One region of the Virgibacillus salidurans genome, then DNA from elsewhere that is predicted to be linked to it. Evidence: riboswitches for the same ligand, from Rfam matches in the RefSeq annotation. Region 1 holds a riboswitch; each other region holds the start of a gene.
What was found. A riboswitch is a leader RNA that binds a small molecule or an ion and turns the genes downstream of it on or off. The one in region 1 is predicted to bind S-adenosylmethionine.

Region 2: linked by a shared signal. The riboswitch ahead of KFZ58_RS12410 (methionine ABC transporter ATP-binding protein) and the one ahead of KFZ58_RS07600 (phosphoadenylyl-sulfate reductase) in region 1 are both predicted to bind S-adenosylmethionine.
Region 3: linked by a shared signal. The riboswitch ahead of KFZ58_RS13600 (CaiB/BaiF CoA transferase family protein) and the one ahead of KFZ58_RS07600 (phosphoadenylyl-sulfate reductase) in region 1 are both predicted to bind S-adenosylmethionine.
Region 4: linked by a shared signal. The riboswitch ahead of KFZ58_RS18350 (5-methyltetrahydropteroyltriglutamate--homocysteine S-methyltransferase) and the one ahead of KFZ58_RS07600 (phosphoadenylyl-sulfate reductase) in region 1 are both predicted to bind S-adenosylmethionine.

What each region holds. Positions count from the first base shown of each region.
Region 1 is NZ_CP074373.1:1,458,417-1,464,442, forward strand. Features, by position in the region: gene KFZ58_RS07590 (5-methyltetrahydropteroyltriglutamate--homocysteine S-methyltransferase) at 1-797, opposite strand, end outside; gene KFZ58_RS07595 (homocysteine S-methyltransferase family protein) at 861-1,910, opposite strand; SAM riboswitch class I at 2,050-2,150, opposite strand; SAM riboswitch class I at 2,403-2,506, shown strand; gene KFZ58_RS07600 (phosphoadenylyl-sulfate reductase) at 2,621-3,355, shown strand; gene KFZ58_RS07605 (assimilatory sulfite reductase (NADPH) flavoprotein subunit) at 3,503-5,350, shown strand; gene cysI (assimilatory sulfite reductase (NADPH) hemoprotein subunit) at 5,380-6,026, shown strand, end outside.
Region 2 is NZ_CP074373.1:2,407,158-2,413,183, reverse strand. Features, by position in the region: gene KFZ58_RS12435 (acyl-CoA dehydrogenase FadE) at 47-1,831, shown strand; gene KFZ58_RS12430 (arsenate reductase family protein) at 1,993-2,349, shown strand; gene gcvH (glycine cleavage system protein GcvH) at 2,422-2,805, shown strand; gene KFZ58_RS12420 (toprim domain-containing protein) at 2,929-3,282, shown strand; gene KFZ58_RS12415 (thioredoxin family protein) at 3,293-3,607, shown strand; SAM riboswitch class I at 3,682-3,793, shown strand; gene KFZ58_RS12410 (methionine ABC transporter ATP-binding protein) at 3,901-4,929, shown strand; gene KFZ58_RS12405 (methionine ABC transporter permease) at 4,919-5,587, shown strand.
Region 3 is NZ_CP074373.1:2,641,519-2,647,544, reverse strand. Features, by position in the region: gene ilvA (threonine ammonia-lyase) at 1-848, shown strand, start outside; SAM riboswitch class I at 1,004-1,123, shown strand; SAM riboswitch class I at 1,266-1,380, shown strand; gene KFZ58_RS13600 (CaiB/BaiF CoA transferase family protein) at 1,569-2,774, shown strand; gene KFZ58_RS13595 (enoyl-CoA hydratase/isomerase family protein) at 2,903-3,652, shown strand; gene KFZ58_RS13590 (sodium:solute symporter family transporter) at 4,117-5,622, shown strand; gene KFZ58_RS13585 (hypothetical protein) at 5,825-6,013, shown strand.
Region 4 is NZ_CP074373.1:3,678,105-3,684,130, reverse strand. Features, by position in the region: gene KFZ58_RS18365 (hypothetical protein) at 56-403, shown strand; gene KFZ58_RS18360 (pyridoxamine 5'-phosphate oxidase family protein) at 834-1,256, shown strand; gene KFZ58_RS18355 (D-glycero-alpha-D-manno-heptose-1,7-bisphosphate 7-phosphatase) at 1,357-1,878, shown strand; SAM riboswitch class I at 1,999-2,104, shown strand; partial or broken gene KFZ58_RS18350 (5-methyltetrahydropteroyltriglutamate--homocysteine S-methyltransferase) at 2,171-3,284, shown strand; gene metA (homoserine O-acetyltransferase MetA) at 3,343-4,251, shown strand; gene KFZ58_RS18340 (CBO0543 family protein) at 4,315-4,857, opposite strand; partial or broken gene KFZ58_RS18335 (hypothetical protein) at 5,050-5,780, shown strand; gene KFZ58_RS18330 (hypothetical protein) at 5,790-6,026, shown strand, end outside.

The DNA of each region.
Region 1 (6,026 bases):
TCCTTTGCAAATAGTTTAGGGGCAATAAGTTCATAGCTTCCTTCAAAAGCCCAATTAGACCGATAGTTTCCACGACATAAGTGGGTCGTCACGAACAAATCTTTTGGTTTTCCTTCTAATACTTCATTTATAACTCGCAATGCAAGATCAATAAGTGTTTCTCGTGAATATTTACCATCATTAAACGGGATATCTGGAGAAGAAAGGCCAGCAATATAAACATCATCAAATTGTAAATAGCGAACTCCAGCATCGTAAAACGCCTTTAATGCATCACGATATGTTCTTATTACGTCATTTGCATATTCCTCAATGTCAGGATAGATACTCTCGTCGATAATTCCCTCATTAAACAGTTGATTAGGACTAGGAATCGTTTGTTTGGCAACCGCACGACCATCAACAATTTTATTAAATTCAACAAAATCTTTTATAAATGGATGGTTAGGATTAAAGGTAACTTTTCCTATATTTCGGATATTATATTTTTCCGTTTCCTCATTACCATGGAAAATATATCCTATATCGGGGACATATCCCTCTATACCATTCAAATGTTCTAAGAAATCGGTATGCCAAAATCTACGTCTAAACTCACCGTCAGTTACTGCTTCTAATCCAACTTCAATTTGTTTGTCAACGATTCGTTTAATTTCTTTTGTCTCAACTTCACGTAATTGTTCTGCTGTAATATTTCCTTCTTGGAATTCCTTTCTCGCTTCATGTAAATTCTCTGGTCGTAATAGACTTCCAACTTGATCTCCTCGAAATGGTGCTTTTATTAATGTGATTGACATTTAAATTCCTTCTTTCTTTTTTATTTTTTTGAAATTAGTGTTATCGTTCCATAAATCTATCTCTTAAGCTTTTAACCGATAGTTCAAATTGTGTTCTTTTAGTGTTTTGTCTTTTCCAAATAAGAAATGCTTTTCCATGTCGGGGGAGTATTTTGAATTCACGGCTTCAACACCCACCGCCTCAGCCACTGCACGCAGCATTGCTGGTGATGCACCACAACATAAACCAATATAATTTATACCAATTTCTTTTGCTTCCTTTGCCCAGGCTGCTAATTCATAACGGTTATGATAAAGTGGATCCAGTGCAGTCGGGAAAGTTGTTTCTAATGGTAAATGACAACTACATCCTCCGTCCGGTAAATTAAAGAATGTTGGATTTTCTTCGGATGTGCGGTAAGGAATTGGTAAGCCACCAACATATCCGTTTACGGCTTTTCTTATGTCAGCTAAATATGGTTGCATTGTGTCCGGACCACGGAAACAATTCATCCCAACGACCAATGCGCCTTTTTCTGAAAGTATTTTGCAAGATTCATCTACAGTATAACCATCTCTTAAAATGTTTTCCCCCATTAGTCCAAGTGTGATAACAGCTGGTAATCCTTGTTTAAGAATCTCTTCCAGTGCAATGAGTGCTTCTTCATGATAGTAAAATGTTTCACCATTAATGAAATCGACGCCTTCTTCCTTGCACCAACTTGTCATTTCAGCAAACATATTTCTTACCTGTTGCTTTGATTCAGCATCTTCTGGGTCAAAGAGATTGGTGTTGGAAATATTTCCAGCAACTAATGCTTCTTCTATTGGATGCTCTTTAGCAACTTCTTTTGCTAAACGGATGGCATTACGATTGAGTGGTTCTAACAAGTCCTCCTTACCGATAATACGCATCTTTTCTCGATGTGCATTATATGTAAATGCAAGTACAACATCTGAACCAGCATTCATATAATCCCTATATGCTTGTTTAAGTGCCTCGGGGTTATTCAATGCTACTTCAGGAACAAAGGAACCAGCTTGTAAGTACCCCCTTCGTTCTAATTCGAATAAATACCCTTCCCCAGCAATCACTGTTCCATCTTTAAGACGTTCCTCTAAACTGCGCTTCATATCTTTTCTCCTCCCGGTTACATATTTTCTAAGAATTTCTCAAACGCCGTGTTTATGGATAGCGTTTTTGGTAATTACTCAAAAATAAAACCCCCTTCTTAGAATAAGAAGAGGGTTAGACATCGTTCGCTAATTGCTCTTCTTATCTTCATGCATACGCTTCTGGAATTGGCACAGTACTAAAAAAAGTCCGCTGCCGAGGCTTCAAAGGGCCAGTCCCTCCACCTCTCTGGATAAGAAAAATATTTATTCAATTATTGATTAATAAACACATTACAGCTGTTTTTATAGAAAGTCAAGGAAAGAATTATAATTTTTATAATTTTAGATGGAGTATGGAAAGATAACAATAAAAAGAACGTATATTAAAAGGCGCCCCTATTCTGGAAATTTTAAAATTAAATATACTTTTTCTGAAATATCTGTTGACTTTTCCGTTTTTTCAGTATATAATAACTTACCAAGTTAATAAAATTTAATTTTACGCATTTTTTCTTATCGAGAGAGGTGGAGGGAAAGGCCCTTTGAAGCCTCGGCAACAGGTTACGTTAAACACTGTGCCAACTCCTACAGGCTATATGTCTGGAAGATAAGAAGAGTCGATGGCTAAATATAATGTAGTAGCATATCCTCTTCTTACATGATAAGAAGGGGATTTTTAATTGGTATTTTTGATTTCAACATATACTTTTTATTTGGAGGGATGACATATGACGAACTACTCGGTCAGCTATAATGATTTCCCGGGAGACCCTTTTAAGGATTGGGATCCAACAGATGCTACTAAAGGAGCCACGAGAGTTTTGCAATGGGCTTACGAATCATACGGTGATTCCGTTGTTTATGCATGCAGCTTTGGCGCGGAAGGCATCGTATTAATTGATTTAATCTCCAAGGTGAAAAAGGATGCGGAAATTGTTTTTTTGGATACAGAGATTCATTTTCAGGAAACGTATGAACTTATTGACAAAATAAAAGAAAAATATCCTGAACTTCGTATTCATTTAAAAAAGCCTGACTTAACCCTGGATGAACAGGCGGAACAATATGGCTCTGCTCTATGGAAGCGCCAGCCTGACCAATGTTGTTTTATTCGAAAAATAAAGCCTCTAGAAGAAGCATTAAGTGGTGTTCCTGCATGGATTTCCGGTCTTCGCAGAGAACAGTCTCCCAGTCGAAAGCATACGGACTTTGTTAATAAAGATGAACGATTTAAGTCCATCAAAGTTTGCCCGTTGATTCATTGGACTTGGGATGACGTTTGGGAACATATCCGAGTTAACAACTTGCCTTACAATGATTTGCATGATCAAGGTTACCCAAGTATCGGCTGTATACCATGTACTTCTCAAGTAACGGATTCTGATGATCCCCGTGCAGGCAGGTGGGCTGGCCTAGATAAAACGGAATGTGGGCTTCATACTGCGGGGAATAATTCTAACTAGATTCATCCAATTCATATAGTTATGGAAACGTATGGACATAAATCCTAGTAAACAGCTCTAATTACAATGTTTTATGTTACGAAAGCTATCCAACTGCCGGCTATACAGTTAAAGAAGAAAAATTATTCCTTTGTGAGGTGACTATAATTGCAGTTACAGGTAATGAACAGTCCTTTTAATCAAGAACAAATAGATAATCTTAACCGCCTTCTTCCAACATTAACGGAGGCGCAAAAAAATTGGCTGAGTGGATATCTGGCGGCTCCTCAGACAGCGGGATCTCCTGATTCTGTTGTGCAGAATACGCCAGAGCTTGAAACTTCATCCCAAAACGTTCAGCAGATAGCTTCCCGTGAAGTGACAGTCCTTTTTGGATCTGAGACTAGTAATGGGCAAACACTTGCCGAGGAGATGCTCGAAAAGTTAGAAAAACGGGATATCAAGGTTACATTAGCTGCGTTGGATGATTTTAAACCAAAAAATTTAAAAAAAGTCCAGGATTTACTGATCATAACGGCTACCCATGGAGAGGGGGAACCGCCGGATAATGCTATATCTTTCTATGAATTTCTTCATGGCAGAAAAGCACCAAAACTGGATGATTTGCGATTTTCAGTGCTATCTCTGGGAGACCAGTCCTATGAGTACTTTTGTCAGACCGGCAAGGATTTTGATAAACGGTTGGAAGAATTAGGGGGTGAACGGATTTACCCACGGGTGGATTGTGATGTAGATTTTGACGAACCTGCAGCAGAATGGGCTGAGGGTGTATTAGATAAATTGCAAGTGACGCAGGAGGTTAAGCCTGGAAGTGAAACCGCCCGTACAGGGCAAGTAGATACTGGGTCACTCAAGGCGGAAAAATCGAACTTTTCAAGAGCCAATCCCTTTAATGCTGAAATTCTAGAAAATTTGGATCTGAATGGAAGTGGGTCGAACAAAGAAACACGGCATCTTGAGTTATCTATCGAAGGGTCAAACTTGGCCTTTGAGCCGGGGGACAGCTTGGGTATCATCCCTGAAAATGATCCTGTCCTGGTGGATAAACTGATTGATGAAATGAACTGGGATCCTGAAGAAACGGTTCCGGTAAATAAAAAGGGGGATACACGCGCATTGCGTGATGCCCTGCTTACGAATTTCGAGATTACTAGACTGATAAAACCATTGGTGGAGCAGGCAGCACAACTTTTCAGAAATGACGGGTTAAGTGAACTGGTTAGGACAGGACGGGAGGAAGAACTAAAAGCGTATCTCGTTGGGCGGGATTTGCTTGATTTGATAAAGGATTTCCCGCCTCGGGAGGTGCCGCCAAGCGAATTTGTACAGATTCTCAGAAAAATTCCGGCCCGCCTCTACTCGATTACGAGCAGTTATAAAGCAAACCCGGAGGAGGTACACCTGACAATTGGAACGGTTAGATATAATGCCCACGGGCGCAATCGGCTCGGTGTCTGCTCTGGACAGTCTGCGGAACGGGCAGAGCTGGGGTCTCTATTACCAATTTATATCCAGCGTAACCCGAATTTTAAATTTCCAGCCGATGCTAACACGCCGGTGATCATGATTGGACCAGGCACAGGTGTAGCACCTTTTCGATCATTCCTGGAAGAGCGGGAGGAGACAGGTGTGGATGGTAAAACGTGGTTATTTTATGGTGATCAGCACTTTTCCACAGACTTTCTTTATCAGGTTGAATGGCAAAAGTGGCTTAAGGAAGGTGTGCTCTCCCGGATGGATGTCGCATTTTCACGAGATCTTGCTGAAAAAGTGTATGTCCAGCATCTTATGCTTGAGAAAAGTGAGGAACTCTATCAATGGCTAAAAGAAGGAGCTAATGTATATGTATGTGGTGACGAAAAACGGATGGCAAAGGACGTCAATCATACATTGATAACGATCCTTGAACAAGAGGGCGGCATGAGCTATGAGGAAGCAGAAGTCTATTTGAAAGATATGCGACAGCAGAAACGTTATCAACGTGATATATATTAAGTCGAAGCTAAATGGAAAGGAGCTTAAATATGGTGAACAATAGATTTTCACAGCAGAATGGACCTCCGAGCGATCTTGAGCGAATAAAGGAAGAAGGTAACTACCTGCGAGGGACGATCGAAGAAGGACTTCAGGACCGAATAACTGGAGCAATTTCAGATGAAGATACGAAGTTGTTAAAATTTCACGGAAGTTACCAGCAGGATGACAGGGATATACGAGACGAACGGCGGCGCAAAAAGCTTGAGCCAGCTTACCAGTTCATGTTGCGTGTACGTGCACCTGGTGGTGTGGCTACACCGGAGCAATGGTTAGTCATGGACGATCTTGCCCAGAAATATGGCAATGGAACGCTGAAATTGACTACCCGGCAAGCATTTCAAATGCACGGGATACTAAAGTGGAATCTCAAGAAAACAATGCAGGAAATAAATGAAGCATTGATGGATACATTAGCTGCTTGTGGTGATGTAAACCGGAATGTGATGTGCAATCCGAATCCGTATCAATCGGAGGTTCATGCGGAGGTTTACGGATGGGCTGCGAAACTCAGTGAATATTTATCTCCACAGACAAACGCGTATCATGAGATCTGGTTAGATGATGAAAAAGTGGAAGACAGTCGCAGCCCGGAGGAAATTGAGCCAATGTATGGGCAATACTATTTACCGAGAAA
Region 2 (6,026 bases), 950 kb from region 1:
CCATATGTTTTTTAATAAATATTCCAAAATGGAAAGGGAGATTTACATGGGTGAAACAAAGGAAAGAATTTTCAAAGGCGGGGCATTTTTAGTAGAAGATTTGACTGCAGATGATGTCATTACACCAGAGGACTTCACAGAAGAGCATAAAATGATTGCCAAGACAACGGAAGATTTTGTTTTAGGGGAAGTAGTACCAAAGATTGATAATCTCGAAAACCACGAATTCGAGCATTCCGTAGATTTATTGAAAAAAGCAGGGGAACTCGGACTGCTTGGAGCTGATGTTCCGGAAGAATATGGCGGTCTGGGACTAGATAAAATTAGTTCATCCTTGATTACAGAAAAAATTTCGCGCGGTGGCGGGTTCTCGGTAACGCACGGGGGGCATGTAGGGATCGGTTCCCTTCCGATTGTATTTTTCGGTAATGATGCACAAAAGGAAAAATATTTACCGAAGCTTGCAACAGGTGAGCTTTTAGCTGCATATGCACTAACAGAACCAAGCTCCGGTTCTGACGCGATGAGTGCGAAGACAACAGCTACCTTAAATGAAGCTGGTACTCATTATATTTTAAATGGGGAAAAACAGTGGATCACAAATTCCGCATTCGCTGATGTGTTTATTGTTTATGCAAAAATTGATGGAGAGCATTTCTCGGCGTTTATTGTTGAACGTGAATTCCCGGGGGTATCTACTGGTCCAGAAGAGAAGAAAATGGGGATTAAGAGCTCATCAACCCGAACGCTCGTATTGGAAGATGCGGAAGTACCTGTGGAAAATCTGTTAGGTGAAAAAGGCCGCGGTCACATCATTGCTTTCAATATTCTAAACCTGGGACGTTATAAGCTCGCGGTCGGTGGTGTTGGCGGGTCCAAACGCGCACTGGAATTAGCAACCAAATATGTAAATCAGCGTAAACAGTTTGACACACCAATTTCGAGCTTTTCATTAACACAGGAGAAATTGGCAACGATGGCATCGGAAACATATGCTAATGAAAGCTCCGTTTATCGTACGGTTGGCCTCTTTGAACAGCGTATGGGAGCATTAACAGACGAACAATTAAAAGACGGACGTGAAGTAGCGCGTGCTATCGCTGAATATCAAATTGAATGTTCTATGAATAAATATATGGCTACAGAGTTACTGGATTATACAGCAGATGAAGCGGTCCAATTGCACGGTGGCTATGGATTCATGCAGGAATATGAGGTTGAGCGGATCTATCGTGATGCGCGAATCAACCGAATTTTTGAAGGAACAAATGAAATCAATCGCCTGCTCGTTCCAGGAACATTGCTGAAAAAAGCAATGAAGGGTGAATTGCCATTACTGCAAAAAGCACAAGGACTCCAAGAGGAATTAATGATGATGATGCCAGAGGAAGTTGGCGACGAAACATTAGCCCAAGAGAAATACCTATTGAAAAACGCGAAGAAAATCGTCCTGCTAGGTGCTGGTCTTGCCGCACAGAAATACATGCAGAAGATTGAAAATGAGCAGGAAATTTTAGTGAATCTGGCCGACATGGTTGCAGAAGTCTACAACATGGAAGCAGCCATTCTCCGTACAGAAAAAGCAATTAATAAGTCAGGTGAAGCGGAAAATGAACAAAAACTGCTTTATACACAAGTATATGCACAGGAAGCATTCAACCGTATCGAAGCAGATGCAAAAGAAACGTTAATCGCAGTGGAAGAAGGCGATACATTGCGCACAATGTTGTCTTCACTAAGAAAATTGACACGTCACACACCAACAAATGTGATTGCCAAAAAAAGGAAAATAGCTGTGAAGATCATCGAGGAAGAGAAGTATAGCGTGTAAGACCACTCCCCCTTATTACAACTGTGATAGGGGGTTAGTTATTCTATAATTACGGGGATCATCATATGTTATAATACTCCACTTCAAAAACAATGAATAATTCCCCCCAGTCATGGTAGAATGTAATATAAATAGAATGGAATGGAATGGGAGGGTTGTAGATGGCGGTAACATTTTATTGGTATCCGAATTGTGGCACATGTAAAAAAGCGAAGAAGTGGTTGGATGAAAATAAAGTCAACTATAGAACCATACATATCGTAAACACACCACCGAAAAAAGAAACATTGCTTGATCTGATTGCAAAAAGCGATTTGCCAGCCAAGAAGTTCTTCAATTCGAGTGGGAAAAAGTACCGTGAGTTAAATATGAAGGAGAAAATTAAAAATGCAAGCACAGAGGAAATGGCAGAAATTCTAGCCTCTGACGGAATGCTGATTAAAAGACCAATCGTAACGGATGGCGAAAAAGTCACGCTTGGATTCTCTGAAGAAGCTTTTCGTGAAAATTGGTTGTAAAAAGCGGGATACTAGAAAAATATGCACGTAACTTGTATAGTTATGGTGCAATTCTATAATGGAGGGATTCAAATGAGTGTACCAAGCGATTTATTATATTCAGAAGAACATGAGTGGGTAAAACAAGAAGATGGTAAAGTGCGTATTGGAATTACAGATTTTGCCCAGGACGAATTAGGAGATATTGTATTTGTTGAACTTCCGGAAGTGGGGGATGAACTTGAATTAGATGAGCCCTTCGGAAGTGTAGAGTCGGTTAAAACGGTTTCTGAATTATATGCACCGCTAAGCGGGAAAATTGTTGAAGTGAACGAAGATTTAGAGGATAGCCCTGAATTTGTGAACGATTCTCCTTATGACAAAGCGTGGATGGTCGTCGTTGAACCATCTGATGAATCAGAGCTTGATCGCCTATTAACTGCTGAACAGTACAATGCAGTTACAGACGAAGATTAATTAGTGGTTAGTTAATACAGGCTGATTTGCAACAATGTAATTGCATAGTCAGCCTTATCTTTGTCATATACTACCAATCATAGAAGCTTTTTTGGTTGATTTCATCGGGAGTGTTGTGGGATCATGGAACATGAAACAAATAAAGTTATTATTGTTGAAGGGTTGACCGATAAAAGGGAAATCAAAAAGGTGCTTACTGAAGATGCCACTATTGTCTGTACAAATGGTACGCTTGGTGTAGAGCGCTTTGATGATCTTCTGGAAACCTATGATCTGGATAATAAAGATGTCTTTATTTTGGTTGATGAAGATCCTCCAGGTATAAAGTTACGCAGGCAACTTCGGCGGGAACTTCCACATGCAGAACATATTTATGTTAGCAGTGAATACCGTGAAGTAGCAACTACTCCTGGGCATATACTTGCTACTGCTTTGGTGAGTAAAGGATTTGCGGTGAATCCAATTTTTTTAGTATAGGGTGGTAGTTTTGCAAGAAATTACAAACGAACTGCTTCAGCAAGATCGTTATCTATTATTTATTTATACGCCTTTTTGTGGCACATGTCACCTTGCGCGAGCGATGTTAGAGAAGATAGAATCTGTGCATAAAGAAACCATTTTTTATGAGATGAACGCCTCACTACATGCTTCATTTATGCAAGAACAGCAAATTGAGAGCGTTCCTTGTCTATTGATTAAGGAAGGCAATGAGGTTAAAGAAAAAATCTATGTTTTTTATTCGATCGCAAATATCTACACATATTTGACGGATTACAAGCCTGAGCTATTTGTGAAAAGTTAACAGCATGAAAAATAGGATTGACACAGTATAAACAGCATGCTAATATTTAGATTATCAATTTATAAAAAAATTATCTCTTATCTTGAGCGGTGGAGGGACTGGCCCTGTGAACCCGCGGCAACCTGCGATATTTCGATGTCTGAAAGGTGCCAATTCCTGCAAAGTGTATGCTTTGGTAGATGAGGGAACGAGGGTATAACTATTTACGTCCTTCTGTTCTCTTACAGAAGGGCGTTATTTATTTTTGACGGGACATAATAAACAGTGGATCCGTTTTTAAAGGAGGATTAGACGTGATTTCGATTAAGGGTTTGAGTAAATATTTTACTACGAATAACCAAAGAATAACAGCTGTAGATGATCTGACCCTTTCGATTAAAGAAGGTGAGATATTCGGCGTGATCGGCTATAGTGGTGCCGGAAAAAGTACGTTTGTCCGTCTGCTTAATCGCTTGGAAGATCCGTCCTTTGGTAGTGTAGAGATTGACAATCAGGAAATGACGGAATTAAATACAAAGCAGCTTCGTCTGGCGCGGCAGGAAATTGGGATGATTTTTCAGCATTTCAATTTGCTTTGGTCACGTACGGTAAAAGATAATATTGCATTTCCACTAGAAATAGCCGGGGTTACAAAAGCGGAACGTCAGGAACGTGTACGGGAGCTAATTAATTTGGTGGGTCTATCCGGACGGGAAGATGCATATCCATCCCAGTTAAGCGGGGGACAGAAACAGCGCGTGGGTATTGCTCGTGCTTTAGCAAATAACCCGAAAGTATTGCTTTGTGATGAAGCCACTTCCGCGTTGGATCCGGAAACGACCAATTCCATCCTCGACTTATTGGTTGATATTAATCAGCGGCTTGGCTTAACTATTATCCTGATTACCCATGAAATGCATGTTATACGTAAAATTTGCAAGCAAGTTGCGGTAATGGACGAAGGGCGAATTGTGGAACAGGGGGATGTTTTGGACGTATTTTTGCACCCGAAACAAAACGTGACAAAAAAATTTGTGGAGCAGGTCATGGGTGCAAATGAGGATGATAGTGTAACTCATTTGATTAATACGTATGAGAAAGGTAAGATCATTCGACTTCATTTTATTGGTGAAACGACAAATCAGGCTTTGATAAGTCAGCTCGCTAAGAAATTCGATCTTGATATAAACATACTTCAAGGTAAAATAACACAGACGCAAGCTGGTGCTTATGGGACATTGTTTGTGCAGGTTGTGGGAGAAACAGCGGAAACGGATCAGGCTATTAGTTATATCCGTGATGATACCTCGGTAGAACTGGAGGTTGTTCGTGATGCTGACTGATTTATTTCCGAATCTGGATGTACAAGACTTGGTTGTTGCAACATATGAAACATTTTATATGACATTGTTAGCACTGTTAGGAACGGTTATTTTAGGAATCATTTTAGGATTGCTCCTGTATCTGACAGCACAAGGTGGAATGTGGCAAAATAAGGTTCTTAATTTTATCGTAGCTACAATTGTAAATGTGTTTCGGGCTATTCCATTTATCATCTTAATTTTATTGTTATTCCCGTTCACTGACTTTTTAATTGGAACCATCCGTGGGCCGTCCGCTGCATTGCCTGCATTGATTATCGGTTCCGCGCCATTTTATGGCAGGCTCGTGGAAATCGCGCTTAAAGAGGTAGATAAAGGTGTGATTGAAGCGGCAAAATCCATGGGAGCAAAAACACGGACCATTATTTTTCGTGTGCTCTTGCCGGAATCGATGCCGGCATTGGTGTCAGGAATTACCGTTACAGGAATTGCTTTAATTGGCTATACAGCGATGGCCGGCGTTATTGGTGCCGGAGGTTTAGGTGACTATGCATACTTCTTTGGTTTTCAGCGACGCGACTTTGATGTTGTGTTAGTTTGTACTGTTTTAATCGTCATCATTGTATTCATTTTTCAATTCATTGGAGACTTTATTTCCAATAAATTAGATAAAAGATAAAGGCTGTTTTCTAAAAGATTGTTTGTTTTTGAGACAAAAGATATAGAATTCGACATTATGTGTTATACTCGCCGCCGTCCGGGATCGCTCAGGGCGGATGCGCATCCTTAGGGCACGGCCTCAGCCTCCTCGCGGGAAACCACCGCTGCGGGGTCTTCGGACACGTGCTATTCCCGCAGGAGTCGCCGCCCTTCGCTCACCCGGACTGGTGAAGTGGTTTGAATAATACGGTAGATCGGCAGTAATCTGATTACAGCGGAGGAAATACATGGAGACTCCTGCGGGAGCAGAGACCTCGGTGAGACTCCGCAGTGCGTTAGCACAAGGAGGCTCACCAGCCGCCCGCGGAAAGCGGAATGTATTTCCGTAGCGAATCCCTGCTCTCAATCAGCATTTGCAAAAGAATTTTCACTACGTCGTCTTTTATATCATCTACGAA
Region 3 (6,026 bases), 1.2 Mb from region 1:
AACAAAAAACGGGCGCATTTAAGTTCAGAGGTGCCAGTTTTAAGTTAATGCAGTTAACGGATGCAGAATTAAAAAATGGCGTTATAACTGCTTCAGCTGGAAATCACGCACAAGGTGTTGCCCATGCTGCGGCGAAATTAGACGCGCGTGCAACGATATTCATGCCTGAGAAAACGCCACTAGCAAAAGTACATGCAACAAGAAACTATGGCGCTGATGTTGTGCTTACTGGAGAGTCGTTTCAGGAAGCCTATGAAGCCTCCATGAAAAGACAGATGCAAACGGGAGCTGTTTACATTCATCCGTTTGACGATTATGATGTCATGGCAGGCCAGGGCACGATTGCCATGGAGATGCTGCATCAGGAGCCGCTTCTGGATACGATTATTGTCCCCATTGGCGGCGGAGGACTTATAAGTGGTATAGCAGTTGCTGCCAAGCATATAAACCCAGCTATAAAAATTATTGGTGTTCAAGCAAATGGCGCATCTGCCATGCATGATAGCTTTCATAGTCAAAGTGCGCGGAATTTGAAGTCTGTTTCTACTATTGCTGAAGGCATCGCTGTAAAACAGCCTGGCAAAAATACATTGCCGCTAATTCGTAAGTACGTTGATGATATTATAACCGTTTCAGATGAAGAGATCGCTTCTGCTATCGTTTATATGCTCGAGCGGAACAAGACATTGATGGAAGGTGCAGGCGCCGCGTCTCTAGGCGCACTATTTGCACATCATAAGGATATTGCGTCACGTCATTGTGGTGTTATTGTCAGCGGCGGAAATATGGATATTGGAAATTTACCAAAAATCCAGCATCTTGCTGAGAAATTGCATCATTCAGCGTGAAAAAAGGGATCATTCTGAAGGATTGTAGAATGAAGGCAGAAACAGTCAATCGATTTCAGCCTTCATTCTTCTTAAAGTAGTAAATTTCCTTCTTGACATTTTTTTCTGAATAAGGTAATATACGTATCAATAACCATAAAAAACTATATAAATATTCCTTATAACGAGTCAGGGGAGGAAACTGGTCTTATGATCCTGCGGCAACCGTTACAAATTATGCTTTTTTGTAAGATGGTGCTACTTCCAGCAAGCATTAAAGGCTTGAAAGATGAGGAAGAGTGCGTGAAATTAAAACCTCTTCCAAGTTGGTAGAGGTTTTCTAAATTTTAGGTATGCGTATGAAACGTATATCTTTAAACTAAGTAATCCTATTAGAAAACTAATGAATGAATCGATGAAAAAATTAAATAGTATTATTTCTTATCCAGAGTGGTGGAGGGACTGGCCCGACGATACCCGGCAACCATTAAGTTGGCTTATCAGCTTAACAAGGTGCTAAATCCTGCAGGAGCGTAATCCTGAAAGATAAGAAGAGAAATATATGAAGCTCTCTTCTTAGGAAGGGAGTTTTTTAATATAAAAATAGAACAGTAAAAAGAAGGTAAGTACATTTGATTACGAATAAATAGGCATATTCTATGTTTGACTTATTATTTATTTTAATATGCCTTAATTAGTAGAAATGAAAAAATAAAAATATTACATAAAGGAGTGCTAATTATGGGTGCAATTGATGGTATTAAAGTAATTGAAATTGGAACTGCCATTAACGGACCGTACTGCGGACAAATTTTGGCAGATCATGGCGCAGAAGTTATAAAGATTGAGGCAAAAGATGATATAGGGCACAAACGAACACCTATTTATAAGGGGTTAAGTCTTCATTATACTTCAGTTAACAGGAATAAGAAAAGTATTGCATTGGATTTAAAATCTGAAGAGGGAAGGGATGTCCTGTATCGGCTTATTGAAGAATCCGATGTTCTACTAACGAATTATGCTGCCGGAGTACCTGAACGTCTTGGATTCGGGTATGATAAGGTGTCTCAAATAAATCCACAGATTGTAATGACCCATATAACCGGGTTTGGACTGACGGGTTCATTTCGTAACAAAAAGGCCTTTGATCCCATCATACAAGGAATGAGTGGAATCCTTCATTTAACAGGAGAACCTGATGGGTCACCATCAACGATTGGAGTATATTTGGCAGATCACTTTACACCTTTACAGGCCGCATTGGGAACATTAATGGCCTTGTATTCTAGAACTATAACTGGCAAAGGACAACTTATTGATGTTTCCATGTTAGATTCTATGGTTTCTACACATGCATTTAATTTCTCAGACACTACTTTAAATAAAGTAAGTCACAAGCGGACGGGCTCAAGAATCTCTTACACATTTTCTGGTATATTCCCTACGAAAGATGGATATGTTGTTATTGCTCCGCTCTCCGATGAAATGTGGGATGGATTTTGTGAAGCCATCGACCGTTATGACTGGAAAACAGAGCATTCGAAATATTGGGATATGAATAAGCGCTTGGATGATTTCGACATACTGGAAGAAGGATTTGTGAAGTGGTCCATTCAATACTCTACTGAGGAAGTGATTCGTATTCTTGATGGTGTAGGTGTACCATGTGGTCCGGTCAGTACGATAGAGGAAGTAATTGATAGTCCGATTACAAAAGAAAGAGATATGATTTTGCCGCTTAAAATTCCCGGGTACGAAGAAATAATGGTACCTGGTGTTCCAATAAAATTTAATGAAACACCACATAGGGCTGTTTCTCCCCCACCGTTTTTAAGTCAAAATGCTAATGAGATATTGAGTAGTCTCGGGTATTCAGAAGAGGATATTTCAAGGATGATTGATGAGGGAGCGGTTGTTCGGTATGAAGATAAAGAAGTTGGAAAATAAAGTTCAAACGAAAAATTCTAAGATATTATGAATGTATTAATTATCCTTTAAAAATTAGTAGCTTCATTTGAATTTGATGAGTATTGTAAAAAGGAAAATTAACATTTGCTTGAAAAGAGGTTATTAAAATGGAATTTGTAAAATTTGAGTTAGAGGGTTCTATTGGTATTGTCACGATAGACCGTCCTCCTGTAAATTCTTTAAATTTACAAGCGTATGATGAAATTAAGAAGACTTTTGAAATGATTAACAGTGACCGTACTGTTCGAGTAGTTATATTAAGAGCAGAAGGAAAAGTATTTATAGCAGGCAATGATGTAAACGATATTTCTTCTATAACCAGTGATAATTATTTAGAATACAAGCAACACGTACTAGATTGTATTCAAGCTGTCTATAACTGCCGTGTCCCTGTGATTGTAGCATTGTCCGGGGCATCCGTGGGTGCTGGGTTGGCTTTAGTATCTAGCTGTGATCTTATTATTGCATCAGACAGAGCAAAAGTTGGAGTTCCGGAAATCAATATTGGTCTCGTAGGAGCCGGAGATGGACCATCAAGACTTGTACCGCATAAAGTTGTCCGCTATCTTGGATTAACCGGTGAATACATTTCTGCCTCTGAGCTAAGACATTACGGCGGAGTTCTTGATGTAGTACCAGATGAAAATTTAATGGATCGTGTACTTGAAGTAGCAAGAAAAATTGAAAAGAAAAGTCCGATGGCAGTTGAACATTGGAAGCAATACTTAAATAAAATAGAGGTTTACAATAAAGTTGAAGATGACGGTGATCTTAGAACCCTTGCTATTATTGATAAGGAAGATACAAAGGAAGCAGTGAATGCATTTCTTGAAAAAAGGGAGCCTAAATTCAAATAGTAAATTTAGAAAAACCAATCTTATTTAAATGAAGCGTGATAACTTTGCGCTTACTACTTAAATCAATTCCAACAAAGGAGAAAATGTGCACTTCTCCTCCATGACTCTAGTAGTGTAGCTCCTACAGTGCTGCAAGCTCTTGAATATATCGGAGGTTTATGATCCACACATGATCCACTCTATATTGAGAGAGGATAAACAGCTAGGAAACAGTCAATGTGTAATGTCTATGTGTTATAAGGCCACGAAGATACCTTAAATTTGGAACCCCTCTTGGTTTAGGGTAATAGGGGGGATGCAAATTTAGAACGCTAGCAAGTTCGCGTTAAGCTTGCGTTCACAAGCACGGCCTCATTTATAAAGATACTGCCTATGTCAGTTATTTAATCAATATTTAAAAATTAAATGTTTGTTTCTAAGTTATCTTAAAATTAGGCTCAAACATCATATACGTGGAGGAATTTATGGAACTTAAAACTCTAGTTTGGATAGGATTTATTTTGTTTATGGCTGTGATGTTTGGAATAGGTTATATTGCCTCTAAGAAAACGAAAACTATGTCTGATTTTGCAATTGCTTCATCAGGTTTAGGGCCGGTGGTGCTCGGTCTTTCTTTCTCAGCTACCGCTTTAAGTGCTGCAACGTTCATGGGATATCCAGCATATTCGTACACTTGGGGGTTCAGTAATTTATGGATTATGTTAGCGATAATAATAGGTGCGTCTTCTGGTGTTTTAATCGTTGCAAAACGAGCAAAAAAGATCAATACAAAACAAAAATCATTATCCTTGTCAGACTGGCTTGGTGATTTTTATAATAGCGACATCATTCGTGTGGGAACAGCTATTATAATGTTATTTAACATCTTCTATATAGCCAGCCAATTTGCTGCAGGAGCTCGCGTTGTCCAATACTTTCTTGATTTACCATATGTTACGGGATTAATTATAATTGCTGTTGTTGTTATGGCGTATGTATTCTTTGGAGGTACTATAGCTGATATTTATACTGATGCTGTACAAGCAGTCTTGATGTGTATTGCTGGTGTAGTTGTGTTTATATCAGGGATCATTATTTTTGGTCAAGGAAATATTACAACAGCGTTTTCAAATATATCAGTTAATTTGCAGAACCAGAATCAGCAGTTAGTGGAAACGTTTAACACACAATCACCTTACTTCTATTCGTTAAGTGCAGTGTTAGGAATCTTTGTCATTCAAGCAGGAGTTGCATCTTCTCCCCAGCTTTTTAATAAGGTTTTAGCATTAAAAAATGAAAAAGATCTGGGAAAGATGTTATTAGTCTTTTTTATTACAACTCTTTTAAGTGTAGTTGTAATATTCGGAGGATTATATGCGCGTGTAGCGTTACCGGAATTAGAAACTACTGATTTTGCATTAATTGCATATATCGAATTTGCCTTTCCGATCATTGCATCCGCCTTCTTAGCAATTGTGATTCTTGCTGCAGTTATGTCAACGACGGATGGTTTGTTTGTTGTTCTTTCGACCGTTTTTGCAAATGACATCTTCTTAAAATTTTTTGTTAAAAAAGGAATAGTAAAGGTTGATGATAAAAAAGCGAATAAAATTGCAATGTGGATTAGTAGGTGGGCTGTTATTCTTGTTGGTTTAATAGCAATGATTATTGTGTTTAACCCGCCAGAACACTTGGCAGACATTTTGTGGATAGGTGTTTCCGGAGTATCAGCAGGATCTCTCGGACCAATAATATATGCAGTATACGGCAAAAAAACTGGAAAAGCTATTACCCGATTAGCAGAAGTTTCCATGGTTGTTGGTTTACTCTCATATTTAATTCTTTACTTCGGTGGCATTGAGAGAAGTGTAATGGCTTCAGGTGGTTATGCTACTCTGATAGGTGTAGCTACAATATGGATAGGATCTTTCTTAGTAAAATCTACGCCAGAGGTTGCGGACGAAGGAAATTATTCTGAAACAGTAAAATAACAGTTATTTTACTGAGTTATATGAAGGGAGGTGGGGTTATGTGGGTTAATCCCATGTTAACGATTTGGCTTTATAGTTTAATAGGAGGATCAATCGTTTTTGTATTAGCATTATGGAAATGGTACTTTAAAGATTAATTTTTACTCTAACATAACAAACAGAATACTTGCTGCTTGGTGTTTGGAAAATCTATCAATCTACTATGGTACTAGTAACACATGATATTGATGAATCAACGCATTTATGTGATCGGATTATCATGCTTCGGGGTCAGCCAGGTGAGATCGATAGAAAAATAACAATTAAAGAACAACGTCCTCGTGCCAGAGGTAGTTCGTTATTGGCAGAAATTATTTTAGAAAGTCTGAATCTAAATAAGAATCGGGCATAGTGATTTGATCTTC
Region 4 (6,026 bases), 1.6 Mb from region 1:
TAGATTGGGTGTTTATGTATTATGATAGATACAACAATTTACGGGAGGGTTGCCAATGAATGCGTTAGAGGTATGGAACAAAATACAAAAGCGAGATTACGAGTTTGAGATACATACAGTACCCAGAAATCATCAGGAACCATTATGGTTTGCTGTAATTCCTGCAGACGACACCTTAATTATAAAACCCACCACATTTAAAAAACCAAGTGTGAATATATCGAAAAACAGAAAGATCAGTTTCAAAGAATTCGAGCGTGTCCATGTTTTTTATGATCGTTGGAGCAGCGGGGAACCAGGTGTGAGGAAAGAAGCATCCTATGTATCGAAAAATACAGCATATATTTTTGCATTGATTGAAAGGTTTGAGAAAAAGCATGGGGTCGGTTCTTCTGCTTCTTAAGGAGGCGGGAGAACCTGTCCACATGCTTTTTTAAGGAGGTTAAAAAATTTCAGTTACCGATTTAAAAGCTGCTCAAAAATGGTCTAAAATTCCTAAGGACATCCAGATGCAGCTTCTTAGCAATGTGTTTTGTGTCAACTGCATGGAAACTACTATCGTCGATTATGACATGCATAACGACAAGCATGGAATATTGCTTAAAGGAAAATGCAAAAAATGCGGGGAAGATGTTGCTAGACTTATTGAGGATAATTAAGAAAGGGTAATTTAATTTAGAGGTAATCGCTAACCTTAGGGAGAGCGGTCACCTTTTTTATTTTACAGTAATATACATTCCAAGCCACATCCATTTCTGAAGTCAGGAAAATGTTTATTTTTCAAGAGCAGAAGGAATACTATTTACACCAGCAACAAAAAGGAGTGTATAGTAATGAGTCAAACTGAGATCAAAGCAACCGTTGAAAAAATTCTAAAAAGCAGCTACGTTGGCCCGATGGCAACAGTGAAGAATAATAAGCCCCATACAAGGTACATGACGTTTTTCAATGAAGGATTGAAGCTCTATACGTTAACGAGCAAGGAAACGGATAAGGCGGAGGAAATTGAAGCGAATCCTTTCACGCATATTCTGCTCGGATACGATGGTGAAGGATTTGGTGATGATTATGTGGAATATCAAGGGAAGGTCTCCTTTAATAATTCAGAAGCACTGAAAAAGGAGCTGTGGAATGACACGATGAAAATTTATTTTGATGGCCCAGAGGACCCAGAACTTGTCTTGCTGGAGATTAATCCAACTGCCATCCGGGTTATGAATAAAAAAGGAGAAGCACCAAAGGAATTGGAATTCTAAGGATGAACTGGGACGGCTCTTCTGCTTTTTAGGAAGCAAAAGGGCTGCCCCGTGCTTCCCCGTTGATTTGTGCAAGTAACATATGGAAGAAGGTAATGTCATGAACATCGGCATGTTTCTTGACCGGGATGGTGTAATCAATGAGGTACTCACCAATCGGGTGAAATTCGTAAATAAGCCAAAGGACTTCCATTTGCTAAGTGGTGTAGGCGAAGCTGTAAGGCGGTTCAATGATTTGGGATTTAAGGTTTTCGTTGTAACGAATCAGGGGGGGATCGGGCTTGGCTATATGCAAGAAACTGCTTTAGAGGCAGTACATACAAAGATGAAAAAAGATTTAGCCGCATTTGGTGCAACCATCGATGACATCGCTTATTGCCCCCACAAGCCACATGCGAATTGTGCCTGCCGTAAGCCGAAGCCGCAAATGATTTTGGATTTTGCAGAAAAACATGATATTGATTTAGATCAAAGTTATATGGTAGGGGACCGCGAGCCGGATATTGAAGCAGGGAAGGAAGCGGGTGTTAGGACCATTCTTATTGGAAATAGGAAAGAAACACGAGCAGATGCAGACATGTTTTTTCCAGATCTTATTTCGGTTGCACAGTGGATAGGGTGACACACGTATGCATGCTACCCTTTGTCGTTAGTATTGTGAGGGTTGTCCATGCTTCCTTGCTTTTTATCTATAAAAATGCTACTATCGTTTGTATAGTAATTCAAATAATTCAGGTAACGATTCTTATTAAGAGAGGCTGAGGGACTAAGCCCAGTGACGCTTCAGCAACCTGTTATTATAACAAGGTGCTACTTCTAGCAAGTTGATGAAACTTGGAAGATAAGAAGATGATCGCATGATAGTGCCTCTTCTTAATCGAAGGGGCCTTTTTTGATTAAAGGAGCGGAATACCATGACAACAACAAAATTAGATAGCAAGGCACCATTCAAAGCAGACCATGTGGGTAGTTTTCTAAGACCGGAACGCCTTAAACAGGCAAGAGCCCAGAATGCAAATGGAGAAATTTCCGCCCAGCAGCTTCGTACTATTGAAGATGAAGAAATAAGCAAACTTGTCGAAAAGCAGAAGGAAGCAGGACTTACGTCGATAACCGACGGGGAATTTCGCCGTTCATGGTGGCATTTTGACTTTCTAGAAAATTTGGGTGGTGTGGAAGGATTCGAATCAAACACTGGATTGAAGTTTGATGGCATTGAAACAACTGCCCATGCGATTCGTGTAACAGGCAACGTTGATTTTAATGAAGATCATCCATTCCTAGATCATTTCAAGTTTTTGCGAGGAAAAGTAGGAGAGGATCATGTTGCCAAGCAGACCATTCCAAGCCCTAATATGCTCCTAGTTCGGGCGGAGATTGATAATGAAGTTTATGGTGATATTGAGGATTTGTTGAGGGATTTGACAAATGCCTATAAAAAAGCGATTCAGGCTTTTTATGATGCGGGATGCCGCTATTTACAGCTTGATGACACGTCATGGGCTTCCTTTTTATCGGAAGAGGGGGAACAATCGCTCCGCGCGGAAGGGTATGAGCCTGCCGAACTGCAAAAATTATGCAAACGCGCTATCAATGAATCCATCGCCGATCGTCCAGATGATCTTCTGGTTACCATGCATATTTGCCGGGGCAATTACCGTTCGTTATTTCAGTTCTGGTTCGTATGATAAGGCATCGGAAACGATATTTAATGGTCTGAATGTTGACGGGCTTTTTCTTGAATTTGACGACGGGCGTTCCGGTGGATTCGAACCGCTGAAACATGTGAACAGGGATGATCTGCATGTTGTTCTAGGTTTAGTTACATCCAAATTTGCTGAGCTGGAAAATAAAGCCCTTGTAAAAGAGCGAATTGCTGAAGCGGCTGGATATCTATCCTATGATAACCTATGTCTTAGCCCGCAATGTGGATTTGCTTCAACGGAAGAGGGTAATGATTTAACGGAAGATCAGCAATGGGATAAAATCCGCCATATTGTAGAAATTTCTGAAGAAGTGTGGCAATAAACAGGTGCGAGTTTTAACGTTGTTAATAGAATAAGTATGCAGGAGGGAGAGATGTCAGTTGCCAATAAACATACCGAAAGAATTGCCTGCAACGGAAGTATTAAAACAAGAGAAAATTTTTGTGATGGATGAAGATCGGGCAAGGATGCAAGACATTCGTCCACTTAATATAATCATCTTAAATTTAATGCCGGAAAAGGAAAGGACGGAGTTACAGCTCCTGCGTTTATTGGGGAATACGCCCCTGCAGGTAAATATCACGTTCTTAAGAATGCGGACACATGAATCGAAAACTGTAAGCAAATCCCATTTGGATACGTTCTACACAACCTTTGAAAACATCAAAGATCGCCGGTATGATGGAATGATTGTTACCGGAGCCCCAATTGAGCATCTGCCATTTGAAGATGTAAACTATTGGGGAGAATTAACAGAGATCATGGAATGGACAAAAGAGAATGTGACTTCTGTTTTGAACATTTGCTGGGGTGCCCAGGCCGCATTGTACTATCATTATGGGATTGGTAAATATGAGCTGCCGGAAAAATTATTCGGCGTTTATAATCATCTGGTGTCTGATCCCAAAATAAAGCTGGTTCGTGGATTTGATGAAATTTTCAACGCTCCACATTCCAGGTATACAACCGTTTCGATGGAAGAAATTCAAAATGATCCACGCCTGACCTTACTTTCTTCCTCAAGTGAGGCTGGTGCGTTTATTGTTATTTCCAACGATGAAAAACATATTATGATTACCGGTCATTTTGAATATGATGCTGAAACACTTGCTGAGGAATACACGCGGGATCACCAGAGGGGTCTGGATACAAGCATACCGGAGAACTATTTTCCAGGTAATGACCCAAACGAAAGACCACCGAATACATGGCGGTCGCACACGCATTTGCTTTTTTATAATTGGCTTAATTACTATGTATATCAGCAAACCCCTTATCAATGGGATTAGCCACGATAAGCGAGTGACTCAACGCAAGGCACGGGCAGTCACTCGCTTTTTCTATGAAAAACGCTAAAATCCTTTGTCCCCGACCGCCTTATCGGCCATCCATTTCACGAAAACACCAATCAGAAAATAAAAAGGTGTAGAGTACCAATGCTCCCATCCAAGCAAGATATAAATACCTAACATCCCAAAAATGGGTTCCGCCACGAATACGGCAAAAAGCGATAATAAGAAAAGCCTAATAAGGTAAGGCCTCCATTTTCTAGCGTATTGATACAGAAGCATATAGCTTACTGGAATGATGGCGATATCGACAGTTAGTAATTTTTGTGTGAACGGTGCAAGTTGGTAGGCATAGGCCCATAAAGTTAAGAAAAGGCCAATCTCATCCAAAATTAATGCGATAATGCTTGCCATTAATCCGACCAGCAAGATGGCATTCAATCTCTTTTTATCCACTACAATTGCCCAAACGAACCAAAGCCCTACAGCGATAATCAGGAGGAACCACCACTGATAAGAGAAAATAATACTTTCAAAAAAGTACTCATTTTTAAATTGGACGAACCTTTTTTGCATTTCAATGATTTGCATGGCTGCTGGTTTCACCTTTCTTCAGATGTGAGCTAACCATAGGATTTGTTTTCCTATAAAAGATATACACACCTAATAACATACACTTCATTAGGATAAACGTTCTTTTTAAGGAAAGGTTATAAAAGACAGATAAATTTCGTAATAGGAGTCATTTCATTGAAAAATAACACTTCAGATAATAATGCCAGGCGGTACATTGCTCATATGACCGCGCTTGGTACAACACAGCTCCATTTAAGAAGTCCTTCGATCATTGCCTGGTGGAGTGCTGCTTTTCCGGGATTTGGACATTTGCTTTTATCAAAATATATCCGGGGTTTTGTCTTGTTTATTTGGGAAGTGATCGTTAATGTGAATGCGAATATTAATTTGGCAATCATGTATTCTTTTCAGGGTAACATTGATATGGTTGTTCAAGTGCTTGAGCCCAGATGGCTTTTAGTTTACTTGCCGGTTTACTTTTTTGGGATTTGGGATGGTCACCGAACAACGGTGGAAATGAACAAAATTTACATACTGGCAGACCGTGAAGAACATCGTTTCAATTTATTTAGCATAGAGGCACTGGAAATTAACTACTTGGATAAAAGAAGTCCAATAATGGCAGTTATATGGTCACTATTTGTCCCGGGACTCGGACAACTGTATAACCATCGAATTGTAACTGCATTTTTCATGATTATCTGGGGGTATTATTCTTTTATTTATCCCATTTTCTCGAGGCTGTCCTGCTTTTAACCTTAGGAGAAGTACAGCAGGCTACCGCCGTCCTGAAACCTGAATGGCTCCTGATGCTGCCTTCCATATTTGGTTTTTCCATTTACGATTCGTATGTGTATGCTGTCGAAAATAATAAGCTTTTTGAAAAAGAACAACGGCAATTTTTAAAAGATAATTATCAAAATCCCAATTTCCAAATCAAAGGGAAAAAGTGAAGTGATAAGATGCAGCTATTCTCCGTTTTTGATAATGATGCTCATATAGAGATGGCGATTTCCACCCTGGAAAAAGAGGGAATAAAAAAAGAAAGCATTTATGCGATTCCCCTCGATAAGCGAATGGAAGAACGAAAATTGTTTGATAGCCTCCACACTTCAGATGGCACATCACTTATCGATATCGGAGCAGCGCTTGCAACGGCTTTTGCTGTTGCTGGAACCAGTATAGGCTTCGAATTGGCA